DNA from 2 places in the Kaistia sp. UC242_56 genome. Region 2 is predicted to be linked to the other one. Evidence: riboswitches for the same ligand, from Rfam matches in the RefSeq annotation. Region 2 holds a riboswitch; the other holds the start of a gene.
What was found. A riboswitch is a leader RNA that binds a small molecule or an ion and turns the genes downstream of it on or off. The one in region 2 is predicted to bind thiamine pyrophosphate.
Positions count from the first base shown of each region.

Region 1: another riboswitch for thiamine pyrophosphate. It lies ahead of thiM (hydroxyethylthiazole kinase); the one in region 2 lies ahead of ACHMWQ_RS22875 (ABC transporter permease).

Region 1 covers NZ_JBIOAN010000002.1:1,532,663-1,542,664, forward strand. Annotated here, with positions in the region: gene glcF (glycolate oxidase subunit GlcF) at 1-1,029, shown strand, start outside; gene ACHMWQ_RS09855 (DUF1488 domain-containing protein) at 1,066-1,329, opposite strand; gene ACHMWQ_RS09860 (TMEM175 family protein) at 1,508-2,110, opposite strand; TPP riboswitch at 2,335-2,446, shown strand; gene thiM (hydroxyethylthiazole kinase) at 2,512-3,342, shown strand; gene thiE (thiamine phosphate synthase) at 3,342-3,983, shown strand; gene aceB (malate synthase A) at 4,090-5,685, shown strand; gene ACHMWQ_RS09880 (glyoxalase superfamily protein) at 5,876-6,448, shown strand; gene ACHMWQ_RS09885 (MDR family MFS transporter) at 6,509-8,008, opposite strand; gene ACHMWQ_RS09890 (DHA2 family efflux MFS transporter permease subunit) at 8,163-9,731, opposite strand; gene ACHMWQ_RS09895 (HlyD family secretion protein) at 9,908-10,002, opposite strand, start outside.
Region 2 covers NZ_JBIOAN010000002.1:4,279,694-4,289,695, forward strand. Annotated here, with positions in the region: gene ACHMWQ_RS22865 (adenylate/guanylate cyclase domain-containing protein) at 1-1,111, shown strand, start outside; gene ACHMWQ_RS22870 (ABC transporter substrate-binding protein) at 1,184-2,128, opposite strand; gene ACHMWQ_RS22875 (ABC transporter permease) at 2,022-2,951, opposite strand; TPP riboswitch at 3,016-3,121, opposite strand; gene yegS (lipid kinase YegS) at 3,173-4,090, opposite strand; gene ACHMWQ_RS22885 (hypothetical protein) at 4,114-5,961, opposite strand; gene ACHMWQ_RS22890 (adenylosuccinate synthase) at 6,013-7,305, opposite strand; gene ACHMWQ_RS22895 (mucoidy inhibitor MuiA family protein) at 7,456-9,114, opposite strand; gene ACHMWQ_RS22900 (ClbS/DfsB family four-helix bundle protein) at 9,246-9,758, opposite strand; gene ACHMWQ_RS22905 (DMT family transporter) at 9,917-10,002, shown strand, end outside.

The DNA.
Region 1 (10,002 bases), 2.7 Mb from region 2:
AACTACATGCACCTCGTCGATCATGCCCGCGCGCATATCGAGGAGACCTATGACCGGCCGATCGCCGATAAGGTGATCCGTTCGGCCATTGCCGGAATCCTGCCCTATCGCAACCGTTTCCGCCTGGCGCTGGTGGGAGCTGCCATGGCGCGTCCCTTTGCGGGACCGATGGGCAAGGTGCCGGGTTTCAAGCGGATCAGCGCCATGCTGAAGCTGGCGCCGCGCTTTCCGCATGGCCGCACCGCTTCGGAAGGACCTGGCACCTTCCCGACGGAGGTCGAGAAGCGCGGCCGCGTGGCGCTGCTGTCCGGCTGCGTCCAGCCTGTGCTCGATCCCGGCATCAACGAGGCGACGATCCGCCTGCTGAACCGGGTCGGCGTCGAGGTGGTGATCGCCAAGGGCGAGACCTGCTGCGGCTCGCTCGCCCATCACATGGGCAAGTCCGAACAGTCGCATGCGACGGCCAAGCGGACGATCGACGCCTGGATCGCCGAAATGGATGGCGAGGGGCTCGACGCCATCATCATCACCGCGTCCGGCTGCGGCACGACGATCAAGGATTACGGCTTCATGTTCCGCGAGGACGCCGCCTATGCCGAAAAGGCGGCGCGCGTGTCAGCCATCGCCAAGGACATCTCCGAATATCTGGAGAGCTTGAAGCTCGCGCCCGTCGCCGCGCCGAAGGCCTTAACCGTGGCCTATCACTCCGCCTGCTCGATGCAGCACGGCCAGCAGATCAAGACGACGCCGAAGACGCTGCTGGCGAAGGCAGGCTTTACCGTGCGCGACGTGCCCGAAGGCCATATCTGCTGCGGCTCGGCCGGTACCTACAACATGCTTCAGCCGGAATTGTCGCAGCAGCTCAAGGCGCGAAAGCTCGGCAACATCGCCAAGGTTTCGCCCGATGTCGTCGCCACCGGCAATATCGGCTGCATCACGCAGCTCTCCGGCGGCGTGCCGGTGGTCCATACGATCGAGTTGCTGGATTGGGCCTATGGCGGCCCGAAGCCGGCCGGTCTCAATGCCTGACGCATCGCGCCGAACGGTCGGCGCGATCGCCGGAAATCAAAGATCGCTGGCAGTGAGGGTGTAGGAGGCGTGCGCCTGCCTGGAATAGGCGCGTGCGGCGGCCTGTTCGATCCGCGCCCGGTTGGCGTCGAAGGTGCGCAGCGCATGGTCCTCGTCCAGCGCACCGTTCGGATCGATGCGCGCGAGGGCATCCGCTTCGAGATAGAACGAGACTTCCTTCGCGCTATCGTGGCCCCAGAACTGAATCCGGTGGCGCGTCTCATTGTAACTGCGGCTGCGATTGGGGAATTGGAGGTTCATCTTCCAAGCATACGCGTAATTCCGCGCGAGGGTTACCTCTATTGTGGTCCCAGTCGATATGGCCATGAATTCATAGAGCTGAAGGCCTTCTCCTTTACCGGCCCAAAGCAATTCAAGACCGGGCGTCGAGACGACCGCTCTCAAAGCGGTTGAGGACTTGGGAACGCTAAGGCCAGTTCTAGCCCTCCGGCGCATGGCCCGCGCGCGCCGACAGCAGGACGCGCTCCACCCGCCGATCCGGCACGAGCCAGATCATCGCGACGCCGACATAGCAGGCGATGGCGATCCACGGGCTGACAAAGGCCAGCGCGACCGCGACGGCATAGATCAGCACGGAAATCTTGCCCTTGCGATCCCGGCCGAATGCCTCGGCGATAGCCGAGTTTGCGCCTTCGAGCCGGATGAGCGACCGCGCGAGGATGTAATAGGCGATACCGCACATCATCAGCACGAAGCCGTAGACGGCGACCGGGACCGACTCGATGTGGTTTTCACCCATCCATGCCGTGGTGAACGGCGTCAGCGACAGCCAGAACAGCAGGTGCAGATTGGCCCAGAGCACCCCGCCGCGGACATGGCTGACGGCATGGAACATGTGGTGATGGTTGTTCCAGTAGATGCCGATCATGATGAAGCTCAACACATAGCTGAGAAACACGGGAACGAGGGGCAGAAGCGTGTGGATGTCCGCCTGGTGCGGCACCTTCAGTTCCAGCACCATGATGGTGATGATGATGGCGATGACGCCGTCGCTGAATGCTTCGATCCGGCTCTTGTTCATGCCCGCTGCTCCGTCGCCATGCCAACTCGCACGCTAGCCCTTTCCGCGGCGTCGCTCCATCCTTGCCGTGCGCGCGATAGGGTCGCTCCTGCCGTCTAGGCGCGGAGTGCCTGGAAGCCTGCGCGATGTGTCCGTGCGCGCGGCGACATGGGTCGCACGCCGCTTTGCCCACCAGGGATCGCCGGGGTGCCTCTTGCCTGTCCGCCTAGCCATGCTAGGGTCCGCTCGTCTCATCGGGGTGCCCTGATCCATCCGGATCCTGGCTGAGAGGTCTTCGGACTAACCCGCGAACCTGATCCGGATCATGCCGGCGGAGGGATTGAGCCAAGCGCCTGGATGCTCAAGCACCTGGATGTTCTTGCCGTCGTTCCGTCCTGCGTCACAGCAAAGGACGTCTACCCGTGTCTCCCAACCCTTCCTTCACGATCGAAGCCGCGACCGATGCGCTGCATGCCATGCGCGCTGCCCGTCCGCTTGTCCAGAACATCACCAACTACGTCGCCATGACGATCTCGGCCAATGTGCTGCTCGCCGTCGGCGCGTCGCCGGCCATGGTGCACGCGACCGAGGAGGTCGATGACTTCGTCGCCATCTCCAATGCTCTGGTGATCAATATCGGCACGCTGTCGCCGACCTGGATCGAGGGCATGCAGCGCGCGGCGAAGCGGGCCGTCGCCCTCGGCAAGCCCTGGCTGCTGGATCCGGTCGGCTGCGGCGCGACGAAGTTCCGCACCGATTTCGCCGTCGAGATGAGCCGGGCGGGCCCGTCGATCATTCGCGGCAATGCCAGCGAGATCATGAGCCTCGCCGGCGCGGCCGGGGCAGGGGGCAAGGGCGTCGATTCGACCGCTTCGTCCGATGCGGCGCTGGAAGCCGGCAAGGCGCTGGCGCTCGCCAGCGGCGCGGTCGTCGCCATCACCGGCGAGACGGACTATGTCACGGACGGCACGACGGTCGTGGCGATCACCGGCGGCAGCCCGCTGATGCCGCTCTCGACCGCGCTGGGCTGTGCGTTGTCGGCGACGGTTGCCGCCTTCGCCGCCGTGTGTCCGCCCTTCGAGGCGGCGGTGGCGGCCATCGCCGTCTATGGCGCGGCGGGCGCTGCCGCGGCGACCCGCGTGACCGGGCCGGGCCATCTGCCGGCGGAGCTTTGCGACGCGCTCTATGTGGTCGACGCCGACATGATCGCGCGCTATGCGACCATCCGGGTTGTTGATGAGGTGAATGTCTGATGAGCCGTCCTTTCGATCTTTCGCTCTATCTCGTTACCGACGACGATCTTGCCGGACCGCGCGGCGTGGTCGAGACGGTGCGCGCCGCGATCGAGGGCGGCGTCACGCTGGTGCAGCATCGCTGCAAGCACGGCACCACCCGCGATTTCGTCGCGACGGCGTCGGCGCTGATGGAAATCCTGCGCCCGCGTGGCATCCCGCTCATCATCAACGACCGCGTCGATGTCGCGCTGGCGGTGGATGCCGATGGCGTCCATGTCGGCCAGGACGACATGCGCGTGGCCAAGGTGCGCGAACTGATCGGCCCGGATCGCATTCTCGGGCTGTCCGCGGCATTGATGGAGGAACTGACGCCGGACGAACTCGGCCCGATCGACTATCTCGGCGTCGGCCCGGTCTTCGCGACGACGACCAAGCCGGACGCGGACGACGCGATCGGCTTCGACCATCTCGGGCGGATCAAGGCGGCGGCTGGCCTTCCGGTCGTGGCGATCGGTGGCCTGAAGCCCGAGCATGTCGAACCGACGCTGGCCGCGGGCGCCGATGGCCTTGCCGTCGTTTCCGCCATCATGGCGGCGGAAGACCCGGCCAAGGCGGCGCGGGACTTCGCCGACCGCATTGCACACTACCGGTCGCGATAGGTCGACTTTTTCCAAAACGGAACAAGTTCTGCCCTGATCATGCAGGTTCAGTTGAAGACGGCGGCGTGGCATAGTCCGCTCCAACGTGCCCACCGAGGAGTTGTCCATGTCCGCCACCAACGCTGAACGCCTGGTCGTCAAGGGAGCCCTGGGCCCCCGTTTCGACGAGATCCTGACGCCCGAGGCGCTCGCCTTCGTCGCCGAACTGCATGGCCGGTTCGACGCGAAGCGCCGCGCCCTGCTCGAATTCCGCAACGAGCGTCAGGTCTTCTTCGACAATGGCGGGCTGCCGGACTTCCTGCCCGAGACCAAGGCAATCCGCGAGGGCGACTGGAAGGTCGCGCCGATTCCGGCCGGCCTGCAGGACCGCCGCGTCGAAATCACCGGCCCCGTCGACCGCAAGATGATCGTCAACGCGCTGAACTCCGGCGCGAAGGTGTTCATGGCCGATTTCGAGGACGCGTCCTCGCCGGTCTGGGCCAACATGGTCGAGGGCCAGCTGAATCTGAAGGACCGCTGGGCCAACCAGATCGACTTCACCGACGCGCGCACCGGCAAGGCCTACAAGCTCGGCGCCAATCCGGCCGTGCTGATCATCCGCCCGCGCGGCTGGCACCTGCCCGAGCGCCACATCACCTTTGACGGCATGGACGCCTCCGGCTCGCTCGTCGATTTCGGGCTTTATGTCTTCCACAATGCCAAGGCGGCGCTGGCGCAGGGCTCGGGCCCGTATTTCTACCTGCCCAAGACCGAGAGCCATCTCGAGGCGCGCCTCTGGAACGACGTCTTCACCTATGCCGAGGAGGCGCTGGGGCTGGCGCACGGCACCATCAAGGCGACCGTGTTGATCGAGACGCTGCCGGCGGCCTTCGAGATGGACGAGATCCTCTATGAACTGAAGGATCACATGGCCGGTCTCAATTGCGGCCGCTGGGATTACATCTTTTCGTTCATCAAGACGCTGCGCAACAACAAGGCTTTCCTGCTGCCGGATCGCGGCCAGGTCGTCATGGGCAAGGCGTTCCTGCTCGCCTATTCGGAACTGCTGATCAAGACCTGCCACCGCCGCGGCGCCTTCGCCATGGGCGGCATGGCCGCGCAGATCCCGATCAAGAACAATCCGGAAGCGAACGCCGCCGCCTTCGCCAAGGTGCGCGCCGACAAGGAACGCGAGGCCAATGCCGGCCATGACGGCACCTGGGTCGCGCATCCGGATCTGGTGCCGGTCGCCATGGAAGTGTTCGACCGCCTGATGCCGACGCCGAACCAGCTCACGCGCCTCCGCGAGGAGGTCTCCTTCGGCCAGAAGGACATGCTCGCCATCCATGACGGCACCCGGACGGAAGAGGGACTGCGCCACAACATCCGTGTTGGCGTCCAGTATATCGAGGCATGGCTGCGCGGCCGTGGCGCGGTGCCGATCTACAACCTCATGGAAGATGCGGCCACCGCCGAGATCAGCCGTGCGCAGATCTGGCAGCAGCTCAATTTCGAGGCGACGCTGGAAGACGGCCAGAAGGTTACGGAAGAACTGTTCCGCCGCGCGCTCGCCGAGGAAATGGAAGTCGTGAAGGGCGAGGTCGGCGCGGACAATTACGCTGCCGGCCGATTCCCCGAGGCGATCGACCTGTTTGCCAAGCTTTCGACCGCCAAGACCTTCGAGGCCTTCCTCACGGTCCCGGCCTACAAACTGATCGACTAGCCGAGCCGATTGACGCGCATTCCGCGTCCGCTAAAAATGGCGGCAGGCTGATACGGCCTGCCGCTTGCGCCCCTCGGGGTAGGGTGAATGTATCCGACTGTCTGAACCTGATCCGTTGGCTCCCGGCGAACGCCTCAGTAATGCAAGCGCTGAAGTGACTGCGTTCGCCCTGAGGCAAGGAACAGGAAACATGCGCGATTTTCGCGATGCCAAAGCCATGGCAAAGGCGCTTCGGGCCTTCATGGCCGAGCGCAACATCGAACTCTCCCATAGCGAAACGCTCGAGATCGTCGCCCGCCAGTTTGGCTATGACGACTGGAACATTCTGGCGGCCGAAATTGCTTCGGAGACTCCCAAGGCGCAGGCCGTGGTCGTCGGAGATATCCGGTTCAATCAGGTCATCCCGATCCTGCGGATCTTCGACATCGCCAAGGCGATGGAATTCTATCGGGATTTTCTTGGCTTCACCGTCGATTGGGAACATCGCTACGGCGAGGGCATGCCGCTCTATGCGCAGATCTCGCGCGCGGGCATGCTGCTGCATCTGTCCGAGCACCACGGCGATGCGAGCCCGGGCTCGACGGTGTTCGTCTGGATGCGTGGGATCGAGGCCTTCCATCGCGAACTTCTCGGCAAGAAGTACGGCTATTCGCGCCCGGGTCTCGAAGACACCGGCTATGGGGCCCGCATGGTCGAGGTGCCGGACCCGTTCGGCAACCGGATCCGATTCAACGAACACAACGACCCCGTCGGCGCTCGCTAAGCCGTTCTCCAGACTGGTCGCGGAGACTCATCCCGAGCGATCGGGATGGATCTTGATGTCCTAAACTTCGACAGCGGTCGGCACCGGGCTGCGGCCGCCGCGCAGGGGGCGCTCTTCCATGATCGCGAGCAGGGCCAGCGAGATGGCGATGCAGATCGTCGCCGCGATGAAGACGCCGTTGAACGCGCCGGCCAGCGAAACGCCGGCCTCCGCCGCGGCGGCGATCTTGGCCTCGACCGAAGTGCCGGTTCCGCCCGAGATTGCACCCAAGCCGCCCAGGAAGATCGCGCCGAAGGCGGCCACCAGGATGGCGCTGCCGAGCGAGCGCATGAAGTTGATCGTGGCCGTCGCCGTGCCGAGGTGGTGCGCCTGCACGGCGTTCTGCGCCACGACGATGGTCACGGGGAACAGCGTGCCGAGGCCGGCGCCGATGAAGGTCAGGATGACCTCGATCGAGATCACGTCGAGCCGGCCGGCCCAGACCGCGAGGACCCCGGTCAGGACCATCGCAACTGTCAGTCCGATCATCGGCGAGCGCTTGTAGTGCTGGACGCGTGCCATGACTCGGCCGGAAAACTGCGCGCCGAACACGGTGCCGATCGAGAGTGGAATGAGCGCGAAGCCGGATTCCGCCGCCGACATGTGCAGGACCGACTGGAAGAACAGGGGCATGTAGATCGACAGGCCCACCATGGTGCCGATGCCGAAGAAGCCGGCGAGCGTGGCGGTTGCCACGACCTGGTCGCGCAGCACGCCGACCGGCAGGAAGGGCTCCGGCGCGTTCAGGACGCGGAACACGAACAGCGCCCATGCGGCCAGGGAGGCGACGAACAGGCCGATGATCTCCCAGGACGACCAAGGATAGGAAACGCCGCCCCAGCTGAGCGCCAGCAGCAGCAGCACGGCCGCCGCGACCAGCAGCACCGCGCCGATGATGTCCAGCTTGTGCGGGCGGTCATTGCGCGGCAGCTTCTTCAGCGCGTTGAAGGTCATGGCGAAGGCGAGAAGGCCGAGCGGCACGTTGATCCAGAAGATAACGGTCCAGTTCAGCGATTCCGAAAGCACGCCGCCCAGCACGGGGCCGGCGACACTGGCGGCCGCGAACACGGCGCCGAAATAGCCCATGTACTTGGCGCGTTCCTTGGGCGCGATCGCGTCGCCGGTGATGGTATGGGCGAGCGAGATCAACCCGCCGCCGCCCAGTCCCTGCAGGAAGCGGGCGATGATCAGCCCGGTCATGGTGGGCGCGAGCGCGCAGGCGACCGAGCCGATGATGAAGATGACGATTGCGATCAACAGGACCGTGCGGCGGCCATGGATATCGCTGAGCTTGCCATAGAGCGGCGTGACGGCCGTCGACGACAGCAGATACGCGGTCACGACCCAGGCGATGTTCTGGAGATCGCCCAGTTCGCGCCCGATGGTGGGCAGCGCGGTCGCGACAATGGTCTGGTCGAGAGCTGCCAGGAACATCGCCAGCATGACGCCAAGCACGATCGAGCGAATGGTGGCCTGGTCGAGCGGAGCCGGGCCGGGGCGCGCGGAAACGGAAGCATCCATGGGGTATCGCCAATGTGATTGTTCGCCCGCCGGGTAGGGCCGGGGCGATAAAGACGGCTGATCATTCTGATTCAGCAAAGATGGACCGGAGCTTAGCCCCGTTGCCCGACGATCTCAATCCGCGGTCCCGGCCGATCGGCGGGACCGCGGCGTTTCAGTGGCCGCCGCCACCGCCGGCAGGCGCTGCCTGCGGCTTCTGGGCAAGCGGGACCAGCAGCACGATCAGCGCGAAGATGACCGCGAGCACGAGGAAGACGTCCGAGAAGGCCATCACCAGCGCCTCGCGCTTGACCGACTGGGTCAGCGTCTTGATCGCCGCCAGATTGGCGTCGCTGCCCATCGTGGCGGCGAAGCCCTTGGTCATCATGTCGAGCCGTTCGGTCGCCGCCTCGCGGCCCCACTGCACCTGCTCGTGCAGACGGGTAATGTGCAGGTCCCAGCGATTGTTCAGGATCGTGGTGATGACGGCGAGGCCGACGGCGCCGCCGAGGTTTCGCGTCAGGTTGAACAGGCCGGACGCGTTCTTCATCCGCTCGGGCGGCAGGGTGCCCAGTGCCAGCATCGACACCGGCATCATCGACGTCATCAGCGCGACGCCGCGCATCGCCTGGGGAATGAACAGCTCGTTGAAGGCCCAGTCCTTGGTGATCGGCACCAGTTCGAGGCAGGAGAGTGCGAACAGCGACAGGCCGAACGCCATCATGTAGCGGGGATCCATCTTCTGGCCGAGCCGGCCGACGATTGGCGCGGTGATCATCATGAACAGGCCGGTGACGAACATGGTCTCGCCGATCTGCAGGGAATCGTAGCCGCGCACCCGGGCCAGATAGACCGGATAGAGGTAGACGAGGCCGTAGAGCCCGACGCCGAGCATGAAGGAGAACAGCGCGCCGGTGGCGAAGTTGCGGTTCTGGAAGGCGCGGACATCGACGATCGGCTCCTGCGTGCGCAGTACGCGCCAGAAGAACAGCACGCCGGCGACCACGGTCACGACGGCCAGCGTCGCGATCGTTTCATCCTGGAACCAGTCATTGGCCGACCCTTCCTCCAGCACATATTCGAGGCTGCCGAGGAACAAAGCGAGCGTGACCAGGCCCATATAGTCGAAGCGCTGCAGCAGCTTGAAGTTGGGCTTGTCCCAGTCGACGAAGGCCAGCACGCCGAGCGTCACGCAGATGCCGGGGATGACATTGACCAGGAACAGCCAGTGCCAGGAAAAGATGTTGGTGAGATAGCCGCCAATCGTCGGGCCGACGGTCGGGGCCAGCGTCGCGATCAGGCCGACGATCGCCGAAACCATGGCGCGACGGTTGGGCGGGAAGATCGTGAAGGCGGCGGCGAACACGGCCGGGATCATGCCGCCGCCGATGAAGCCCTGCGCCGCGCGCCAGGCGATCATCTCGCCGATCGACGAGGAACTGGCGCAGCCGATCGAGGTGATGGTGAAGCCGCCGGCGGCGATGGCGAACAGATAGCGGGTCGACAGCGCGCGGCCGAGGAATCCCGACAGCGGGATCATGATGATCTCGGCGATCAGATAGGCCGTCTGGACCCAGGAGATTTCCTGCGAACTGGCGGAAAGGCCTGCCTGGATCTCGGTCAGCGACGACGAGACGATCTGGATGTCGAGGATCGCCATGAACATGCCGACCGCCATGGCAACGAAGCCAAGCGTGCGGCGGGGCGTCATCACGGGAAGGGCGGGTGGTTGCGGACCGGCCATGACTGTCTCCTGGGGGTGCGTTCACCCCTGAAAAGCGCCAGGCTTCTGGACCTGGCGGCACGGCCGTGCGCGGACGGTCGGTTTGGTTCAACGAGAGGGGAGCCGGAGGGCCGGTAGGGACAGCATGTCCGGCTCCCCTCTCGAAGCACTCCCCCGAAGGAGAGAAGCTTGCTGGGTCAGTTGCGGGCCGCGGTGGCGGCATTGCCGCCCGTGCGGCTGTCGATGTCGACCACCACGGAGAGGCCAGGGCGAAGGATGCCCTTGGCGGCTT
Region 2 (10,002 bases):
GGAAATGACCGCGACGCTGTCGCGCGTGCGCGACATCCGCGTCGTCGCCCGCAATTCCGCCTTCACCTACAAGGGCAAGCCGACCGACGTGCGCTCGCTCGGCCGCGATCTCGGCGTGCGCTACGTGATCGAGGGGAGCGTGCGCCAGTCCGGTGAGGTGCTGCGCGTCACCGCCCAGCTGGTCGAGGCCGAAACGGGCGCGCATCTCTGGTCCGGCCGCAAGGACGGCACCATCCACGATCCGCTCGCGCTGCAGGACGATGTCGCGACGCTGGTCGCGGGCGCGCTTCGTCCCGCGATCCGGACGGCCGAGATCGAACGGGCCAAGCGCAAGACGGCGGAGACGCTGAAGACGCACGACCTGATCCTGCAGGCCATGCCGCATTTCTGGGCCCATCGGCGCGAGGACAACGCCGCCGCCCTGGCGCTGCTGGAGAAGGCGCTGGCGATCGATCCCCGCTCCAGCGGCGCGCTCAGCCTGAAGGGCTGGTGCCTCAGCCAGCAGATCACCTATCTCTGGTCCGAGGATCCCATCCGGGATCGCGCCGAGGCCATCGACCTCGCCGAACTGGCCGCGGAACTGGCGGAGCCGGACCCGCTCGTCATGACCGCGATCGGCGCCACCTTCTCCATCCTGCAAACCGACCAGTCGCGGGCACTGCTCTTCATCGAGCGGGCGATCGCGCTGGACAGCACCTTCGCCTGGGCCTGGACCCGGCTGGGTTACGCGCAGGCCTATTCGGAGCGACCGGAACTGGGCATAGAGAGCTTCGAGAAAGCCATCGCGCTGAGCCCTGAAGATCCGATCCAGTTCAATGCCTTCGCCGGCATGGCCACCTGCCACTTCTTGCTCGGGCATTATGCCGAGGCGGCGCATTGGGCAGCGCAGGCACTGCATGGCCGCCCCGGCATGGTCTGGGCCTATCGCCTGCTCGCGACCTCGGCAGCCCTTGCCGGCCAGACGAGCCTGGCGCGGCATGCCGTGCGCCGGCTGCTGGCCGAGAACCCGGCGCTGACCCTGGCCGGCGTGCGCGCAGGCATCCAGAACCTCGCCGGCCCGGCGCTCGACCGATACATGGAAGGCCTGCAGATGGCGGGCCTTCCCGATTAGGCGCCGCGAGCCGATCAACCCAGCCCTCCGCTGCTGCGACTGAGGGCTGGGTCAAGGTTTCGTCTGAAACGATTAGCGCGGTGCGATCGCGTAGCTGTCGATCGGCGGGACCGTGTCCAGCAGCCCCCTCGCCTTCATGAACGCGGCGAAGCGGTCATAGCGGCCGATGTCGAGCGCGGCCGGACGCTTGGCGAAGCGCGGCAGGGTCGCCGCGAACGACTCGCGGTTCAGCTTGTCATCCAGTTCCTTGTGCGACTTGACGAACATCGCCAGCGCCTCGTCCGGATGATTGGTCAGGAAGATCGTCGCGTCCTCGACGGCGGCAAGGAAGCGGGCCATGCGCGGGTCGCCGCGCAGTTCGTTGCGCGTCACATAGATCAGTTCGTCATAGGCCGGCACGCCATGCTCTTCCGGGAAGAAGGCGACGCCCGGCTTGCCCTCGATGCCAAGCTGGATCAGCTCGACATTGCGATAGCCGTCGATGACCGCATCGACCTGGCCGGACATCAGCGAGGTCGAGAGGTTGAAGTTGACGTTGACCATCTCGACGTCCTTCTCGCTCAGGCCGACCGAGTTGAGGATCGCGCCGATATAGGCGTTCTGCAGGCTGGCGACGGAATAGCCGACCTTCTTGCCCTTGAGATCGGCAAGCGACCGGATCGGCCCGTCCTTGAGCACGATCAGCGCGTTGAGCGGCGTCTCGATGAGCGTGCCGATGCGGGTCAGCGGCAGGCCTTCCTTCACCTGAAGCATCAGGTCGGGCTGATAGGTGATGGCGATGTCGGCCTGCCCGGCAGCAACCAGCCGCGGCGGCGCCGAGGCGTCGGCCGGCGCGATCATCTCGACGTCGAGGCCATGCTTCTCGAAGAAGCCGGCTTCCTTGGCGATCACCAGTGGCGCGTGGTCGGGGTTATAGAACCAGTCGAGAAGCACGGTCAGCTTGTCGGCCGCCTGAGCCGGTCCGATCGTCAGGGCCGCTACCAGACCGAGCGCCGCGAGCCGGATGAAGGGTTTCATGCGTTTTCCTTTGCAGATGCAGAATGTTAGCGGAGGGTTCTGGCGCCCAGGGGGCGATATGGCGGGTGGCGATCTCGACCACGGCGCGGACCAGCACGGCCATGGCGGCGAGGATGACCAGCGCGGCGAAGACGACGTCGGTCTGTGCACGGCCGTTTGCCATCAGCATGGCGTAGCCGAGCCCGGAGGAGGCGCCGACCCACTCGCCGATCAGCGCGCCGACCGGCGCATAGACGGCGGCGACCCGCAGGCCGGAGGCCAGCGCCGGGAGAGCGTCGGGCACACGGAGATAGAGGATTTCCTGCCAGCGCCGGGCGCGATAGAGCCGGCTCAGGTCGATCAGCCCGGCCTCGGTACGGGCCAGACCGTCATGAAAGGCCGAGGCCACGGGGAAGAAGATGGCGATCGTCGCCATGACGATCTTCGAGCCGATGCCGAAGCCGAACCAGAGAACGAGCAGCGGCGCGATGGCGAAGACGGGAAACGCCTGGGTGACGATCAGCAGCGGCATCAGGATGCGGCGGATCGCCGGCACGAAGGTCATGACCAGCGCCAGCATGATGCCGGCCAGCGCGCCGGTGATCAGCCCGGATACGGTCTCGATGAGGGTGGTGACGGCATCGCGCCGCCAGAGATCGGGGCGCTCGACCAGAGCGCGCCAGACGCGAGAGGGCGGCGGCAGCATGAAGGGCGGCGGCGCGAAGACGAGGATCACCGCCTGCCAGATGGCGACCAGCGCCACGGCGACGATAAGGCCCCGCAGGACGCCGGCCATCCAGCCGCGCCGCTTGTCTCCCGCCTCAAACTCAGCCCTTGCCACCATGGCGAAGCCGCTCCTCCGGAATACGGACGAGGCCATGCCTATAGCGATGGGGACGAGCAGACGTCGTGAACCAGCTTCCCGTCCCTTCGCCGGCATGACCCGGATCAGGTTCGAAGGGTTCGGCCCTAGGCCATCTCAGCTCGCGTCCGCGAACACCCCTCGGAATGGCCGGAGCATGGCCGAGGACGCGGCGCGGTGCAAGACCCCTCGCTGACGAGCTGCTATGCGGTGCCGTTGAGCGGAGTCCGACCGAGATGGACGCGGAGGGAAGCGGGACGGCATTCGACACGGAAGTGCCGCGTCTTCACGGGTTCGCCGTCGAGGTTGATGTGCAGAGCCTCGTGCGAATCGAATTCGATCCAGGAACTGCGCGTCTTGACCTGCAGGCTTTCGACCGCCGCCGCGCCCTGCAGCAAGAGCTGCGTGAAGGCATCGAGGCGGGCGTCGCCCGCCAGTTCCGGCAGGATGGCGAGATCGAGCAGACCGTCGTCGAGGCGCGCCTCGGGGCACAGCACGATGCCGCCGCCGGCCTGGCGGCCATTGCCGATGGCGAGCGCCAGGAAGCTGCCTTCCCACTCGAAGCCCTCGGCGCGGAAGCGGCCCTGGCTGGCGGAGAGCTCGCGAAACCGCGTCACACCGGTCACGACATAGGCGAGCCCGCCGAGGCGCCGCTTCAGGTCGGGATCGGTCTCGACCGTGACGCGGGAGCCGAAGCCGCCCGAGACGAGATTGACGAAGACGCGACCGTTCAGGCTGCCGACGTCGATGCGCGAGGCTGGCGCCTGGACGACCAGCCGAAGCGCCGCGGTCAAATCATCGACGGGAATGTTGGTGGAATGCGCGAAATCGTTGGCGGTGCCGAGCGGCAGGATGCCGAACGTGCAGGAGTCCGGCGGCTCCGCGCCAAGCGCCGAGGCGAAGACCTCGTTGACCGTGCCGTCACCACCGCCAGCCACTATGCAATCGATCGCGCCGCGATGCGCATCGGCAACGGCGTCGCGGGCGAAACGTCCAGCGTCGCCCGCCTCCCAGGTGACGCGGACCTCAACGACATGGCCATCAGCGCGAACCGCGCCGACCGCCTCGCGGACGCGGGGATCCCGCGCCGCCTTGCCATGCAGGATGAGCCGGATCTTCATGGTCCATCCTGCTGGGTGGGAGACTACTTGTTGCCCCAGGCGGTCATGGCCTTGTCGAAGACCCGCTGGCCGGGCGTGCCCTTCTCGAAGGTCAGGATCGCGCGCTGGTCGTTGTTGTAGACGATTGGCAGGTCGATCCAGTTGCGCTCGCGCATGAGCGCGACGTTCTGGGCGAGCGGGCCGGCATCGTTGGAGAAGGCGATCCAGAAGAAGCCGTCGGCGACCTTCGCCGCGGCGCCATCGAGCGGCTGGCCGCGCGATTCCTCGGTCGGCTTCATCACCAGCGCCGGCACCGACTTGATGCCGCCACCCGCGAAATTGGCCGGCGTATCGACGACGATCTCGACGAGATGGCTGGCCGGAAGCGCCGGGTCGTTGTTCTTCCGGATGTTCAGCGTCACCTTCATGTTCTTTTCGGGAACATCGAGATTGGCCTGGATCTCCGGACCGTTCGGCGAGTTCGCGTTGAACTTCCACGTGACGTTGGCATTCACGATCTTGACGTTCTGGCTGCCGTCGGTCGGCTGTTCGTACAGAATGGCCTTCTGTGCGACGAGCGACTCATCGGCGCTGCCGGCGGCCGGCGCGCTGGGAGCTTCAGCCGGAGCAGGCTCGCTGGCCGCGGGCTCTGACGCCGCCGGTGCCGCGGCGACGGGACCCGTACCATCCGGCGTCATGACGCCGGCGAGCGGATCCGCCTCTTCGCCGTCCGTGGCAGGCTGCGCCTCGACGGTGCGCACCGCCTTGGGCGACGCCTCTTCCGGAGCGCCACCCAGGCGATCCGCGTTCTTGCTGCTGACGGGAGCCGATGCGGTTGGGATCGGATCCTCGCCCAGCGTCGGCTTGGCGCTGGTGTCGGCCGAGGAAATCAGGTCGCCGATGACGTCCTTGACCACGCCGCGCTGCGACCAGGCGAGCGCGGCAATGCCGCCCAGCATCAGGCCGATCAGCACCAGCAGGATAAGGGTCGGCCAGCGCGACGGCTTGGCGCGTTCGACATAGACGGGCGGACGCTCGGCATCCCGGTTGCGCTCGCGGCGCGACGCCCGGCGCTCCCGCGGCTCCTCGACACCGTCATTGCCCATGGGCGTGACGCGCATCGGCTCCGGCGCCCAATCGGCGTCGGCGCTGAAATGACGACCGTCATCGTGATCCGCATCGACATCGAAGCGCGGCTCGTCGATCGGATCGGGCGCAACCATGGGGGGCTCGCGGCGGCCCTGCGGCGCGGCGCGGTCATAGGCGCTCGGCTTGGTGGGCGAAACCTGCGGCCATTGCGGCTGCACCGGCGGCGGCTGCCGCACGGGCGCCGGCGGCTCCGGCTCGTGCCAGTCGGGTTCCGGCTCGTGCTCGGGCTGATGATCGTGTTCGTCGTCGCTGTCGATTTCGGGATAGACATCCTGCGGCGGACGCGGCGGCGGGGGCGCCGGGGTCGGCGCAACAACGGGCGCGCGCGGCGTCGGCGGCGCAGGCGGCCGGGGACGCGGCGCAACCGGCGGCGGGGTCGGCGCAGGCGGTGGCGGAGGCGCTACCGTCTCTTCCAGCTCGTGCTCGAGCTCCTCGGCATATTCGGATTCGTCCAGCGAGACAGACTCGTCGGGAACCGCCAGCGCTTCGGCGACGGCCGCCGCGGCGCTGACGCGAGCCGGGGCCGGACGCGCGGCGCTGGCCTCGCGTTCGACCTTGCGGATCGCCTCTTCCAATTCCAGGCGCTGGCGCGAGATCTCGGAGGTCGTCAGAGGTGGGTCGATGGACTTCAGCTGTCCGATCAGCGCCGTGCGCGCCTTGTCGTAAACTGAACGACGCGCGTCGCCGGATTCGCTCTCGAACCCGGAAACCGCCTTTTTCAATACCGCGTAATAGTCGGTCATCGTCCCATTCTACTAACTACACGTCCGAACCGGCGCCTGTGATCGACAACCTCAGTCCTGAAACGGATCCTGAACCAGAATTGTATCGTCCCGTTCCGGACTGGTCGACAGGAGCGCGACGGGCGCTCCGATCAATTCCTCGACGTGACGGACATACTTTACGGCCTGCGCCGGCAAATCGTTCCAGCTACGGGCACCGGCGGTCGTATCCTTCCAACCTTCCAGCGTCTCGTAGATCGGCTCGACCCGGGCCTGCGCGGCCTGCGAAGCCGGAAGATAGTCGATTTCGCGACCATCCAGCCTATATCCAACGCAAATCTTGATTTCTTCAAGGCCGTCGAGAACATCGAGCTTCGTCAGCGCGATTCCGGTGATGCCGGAAGTGCGGATCGTCTGGCGCACCAGCACCGCGTCGAACCAGCCGCAACGGCGCTTGCGGCCCGTGACGGTGCCGAATTCATGGCCGCGCGTGCCGAGGAAATCGCCGATCTCGCCGGTCTGCTCGGTCGGGAACGGGCCTTCGCCGACGCGGGTCGTATAGGCCTTGGTGATGCCGAGCACATAGCCGACCGCGCCCGGACCGACGCCCGAACCCGTCGAGGCCTGGCCGGCCACGGTGTTGGACGAGGTCACGAAGGGATAGGTGCCGTGGTCGATGTCGAGCAGCGCGCCCTGGGCGCCTTCAAACAGGATGCGCTTGCCGGCGCGGCGCTCGCGGTCGAGCAGCTGCCAGACGGAATCCATGAAGGGCAGGACCTTGTCGGCGACCGAGGCAAGCTCTTCATAGAGCGTTTCGGCGAGGATCTCTTCCTGGCCAAGACCGCGGCGCAGCGCATTGTGGTGCGCCAGCAGCCGTTCGATCTTGTCGCGCAGCGCGGGCAGGTCGGCGAGGTCCATGACGCGGATGGCGCGACGGCCAACCTTGTCCTCATAGGCCGGGCCGATGCCGCGCTTGGTGGTGCCGATGCGCGTGCCGGAATTGCTGTTCTCGCGGAACGCGTCGAGGTCGCGATGCAGCGACAGGATCAGCGCGGCGTTCTCGGCGATGCGGAGATTCTCGGGCGAGACGGCGACGCCCTGCGCGGCCAGGCGGCCGATCTCGGCCACCAGCGCATGCGGGTCGACGACGACGCCATTGCCGATGACGCCCATCTTGCCCGGACGCACGACGCCGGACGGCAGCAGGCTGAGCTTGTAGGAAACGCCGTCGATGACGAGCGTGTGGCCGGCGTTATGTCCGCCCTGGAAGCGCACGACGATGTCGGCGCGCTCGGAGAGCCAGTCGACAATCTTGCCCTTGCCTTCGTCGCCCCATTGCGATCCGACGACGACTACATTCGCCATTGAGACTTCCTTTTTCGACGTCCAGCCACTGCTTGTGCCGCAATGCGCGGCGCGCGATAGGCTTCGTCCCGGCAGGCTGCCAGGACGAAGCGCGCGGACTATATAGACTCCAACTGCCCGGCGCGACCCCCGCCGGAGCATGTCAGACCCTCAATTCTCCCAGAATACGTCCTGATCGGCCGGCCAGCTGACGGCAAAGGCGTGGGTGATCTCCTTTGTTTCGCCGGCGGCATAATCATAGCCCCACGCGACCACCCCGCGCCTGCTGTCCACGGCGCTCGCGGTCGGCGGCGTCGCCTCCGGCAAAGCCTGCACGGTTATGGTCTTGGCCTCGGAGACGGGAAGCTGGTCCAGCACGACGATCGAGATCGGCCGGGCGTGCCGATTCTCGACCTTGATACGATAGCGCCGCTCGTCGGTCTTCTCGGACGAGATCAGCCCGCGCTCGCCGGTCTTGCGCTCCAGCGTGGTGCGGGTGACGGCGACCTTGTCGTCGATGCCGAAGCCCAGCGTCAGTTCCGCATTGGGCGCGGTGAAAGCAAGCGGCACGGTCCCCGCGAAAGCCCCATCGCGATAGAGCACCGCATTTCCGCCGACATAGGGCGCGCCGGAAGTGTTGCGGAAGCGCGCCGTCAGATAGGCGGCGTCGCTGACCGCCGGCACGGCGCGCACCTCCAGCGTCGGCGCCAGATCTTCCGTCGCGATCCGCACCGAGCGGCTGCCCTCCCCCGAAGCGACCGAAACGGGATCCGCAATCCGGTACTCGGCACGGAAATCGCCGAAATCGGCAACCGCCTCGGCCTGTGGGATCGCATCCGCGCCACCGTCGGCGGCCTCCATCTTGTAACGCGCCGGGGGCGCGGGCGCCGGGCGCACCAGCGCCATCGATTCGCTGGCCTCGTCCTGGGCGAAACGCGGCGCGAAGCGCACGACGCTTTCGCCGAGTTCCGGCGCCTGCGTGCCTTCGGCAGGACGGCTGGTGGAAAGCGAAAGCACCACGCCGGCCCAATCCTCGCCCGTCTCCTGATGCAGCTCGGCCCGGCGGACCAGTTCCAGCTTCGGCTCGGCCGACGCTTCGCCGAGCGCGAGCGAGATGTCGTAGGCCGGGCTCCATCCCGCCGATTGCGTGCGATAGCCGAGGGTCAGCTTGCCGGTCGCTGCCTGATTGGCCAGAAGCTCGATCCGCGCCTCCAGCTTTGGCGCCGCAACCGGAAAATCGTCCAGCGCGGACTGCCGGGTCGCAAGCGTCTTCTCGATGCCGCGCCGGTCGATGGCGATTGCCGCGCGCTGCTGGTCGATCTTCTCCCGCTCGAGGCCGAGGCCTTCGGCGGTCAGGACCCAGTCGCCGATCGACTTGCCCTCCGCCATGCCCTTGGCCAGACCCTGCGGCACGCTCTCGGCCAACTGGTCGATGAATTTTACGCGCAGATCCAGCGCCGCCCGCTTGTCGTCGAGCGCGCCGAGCCGATCCCGCAGCGCCTCGATCTCGGCCAGGATAGCGGCGCGGGCCGGATCGGCGTCCGCATCCACCTTGGCGTCGCGCGTCTCGACCGAGCGGATGGTGACGCCGCCCGCCGCCAGGCCCTCGACCCGCAGGCTGTCGGCGACCATATCGGCCGGCAGATCATCCGTTACCAGCACGCTGACGCCGGGCGGCACCGAGAACGCCGCCTCACGAAGCACGGCCGCTCCTTGCGGATGCACGGTCACGGCGGTGATCCGGCTGCCGAGCGGCAGGTCGGCGGCGTGCACATTCGCACTGGAGGCGGCCAGCACCGCCAGCGTCAGAGCGAGGATTGTCTTGGCCATCGGGCTTCCCCTGCATGATGAAGCGCCGCCACCCATGGAACCGCCGGCGCGCTTCCTGCCGCATAACGCGCGATTGTGGTATCGCCGCGCCACAATTGCGCGAATTCCATGAAAAGCGGCACGGCAGCGCTTCAGGCGATGCCGTTTTCCTTCTTCCATTTGCGCAGGCGCCCACGCGCATTCACATAGGGCGAGGATGTATTGAACTGAATCATCCGGCCCATCGTGTAGGCGCCGTACCAGGGTTCGCCATAGAGCGCGGCATCGTCCTGGCGCTCGATAAGCTCAATGATGAGGGCCTTGGCATCAGCGAAACGCCTCAGCAAGGCGTCGAAGGGCACGTCCTCATAATCGGCGTAGAATTTCTGCGCCAGCGCGCCGAGCTGGTTCCATGCATAGCCGGTCTCGGGAAAATCGACAGGCAGGTCGGCATCGCGCCGCGCATGCCATTTCAGCACGAGCTCGTTCCATCCCGTCAGATAGGCGACGAGGTCGTGCACGCTGATGCGCGTATCCCGCACATGCCCCTCCAGCGTCTTTTCGGCGGTCCGACCGGCCGGCACGGTCGAAAGGTCCTGCATCAGCTTGGCGAAGCTGGTTTCGATCGCCTCGAGAAGCTCAGCCTTGCTGGTCGGAACCGCCATGAACCATGCCTCCATCCTCATCAGCGCGAAGGCATAGCCATGCCGCCGCGCCGCTGCAAACCGGCAAACGACCATCGCAGCCGCCCAGCGAGGCGTTGGCGCTTGGCAGCGACCACCCGACAGCGCTATCCAGACGTTCCGCTGTCCGAGGCCAGTTCATGTCATTGCTTTCGCGGGCCTTCGCCTGGTTGTTCAACCGGCCCTATCTGCTGCTCGCCCTCACCTTCCTGTTCTGGGCGATCAA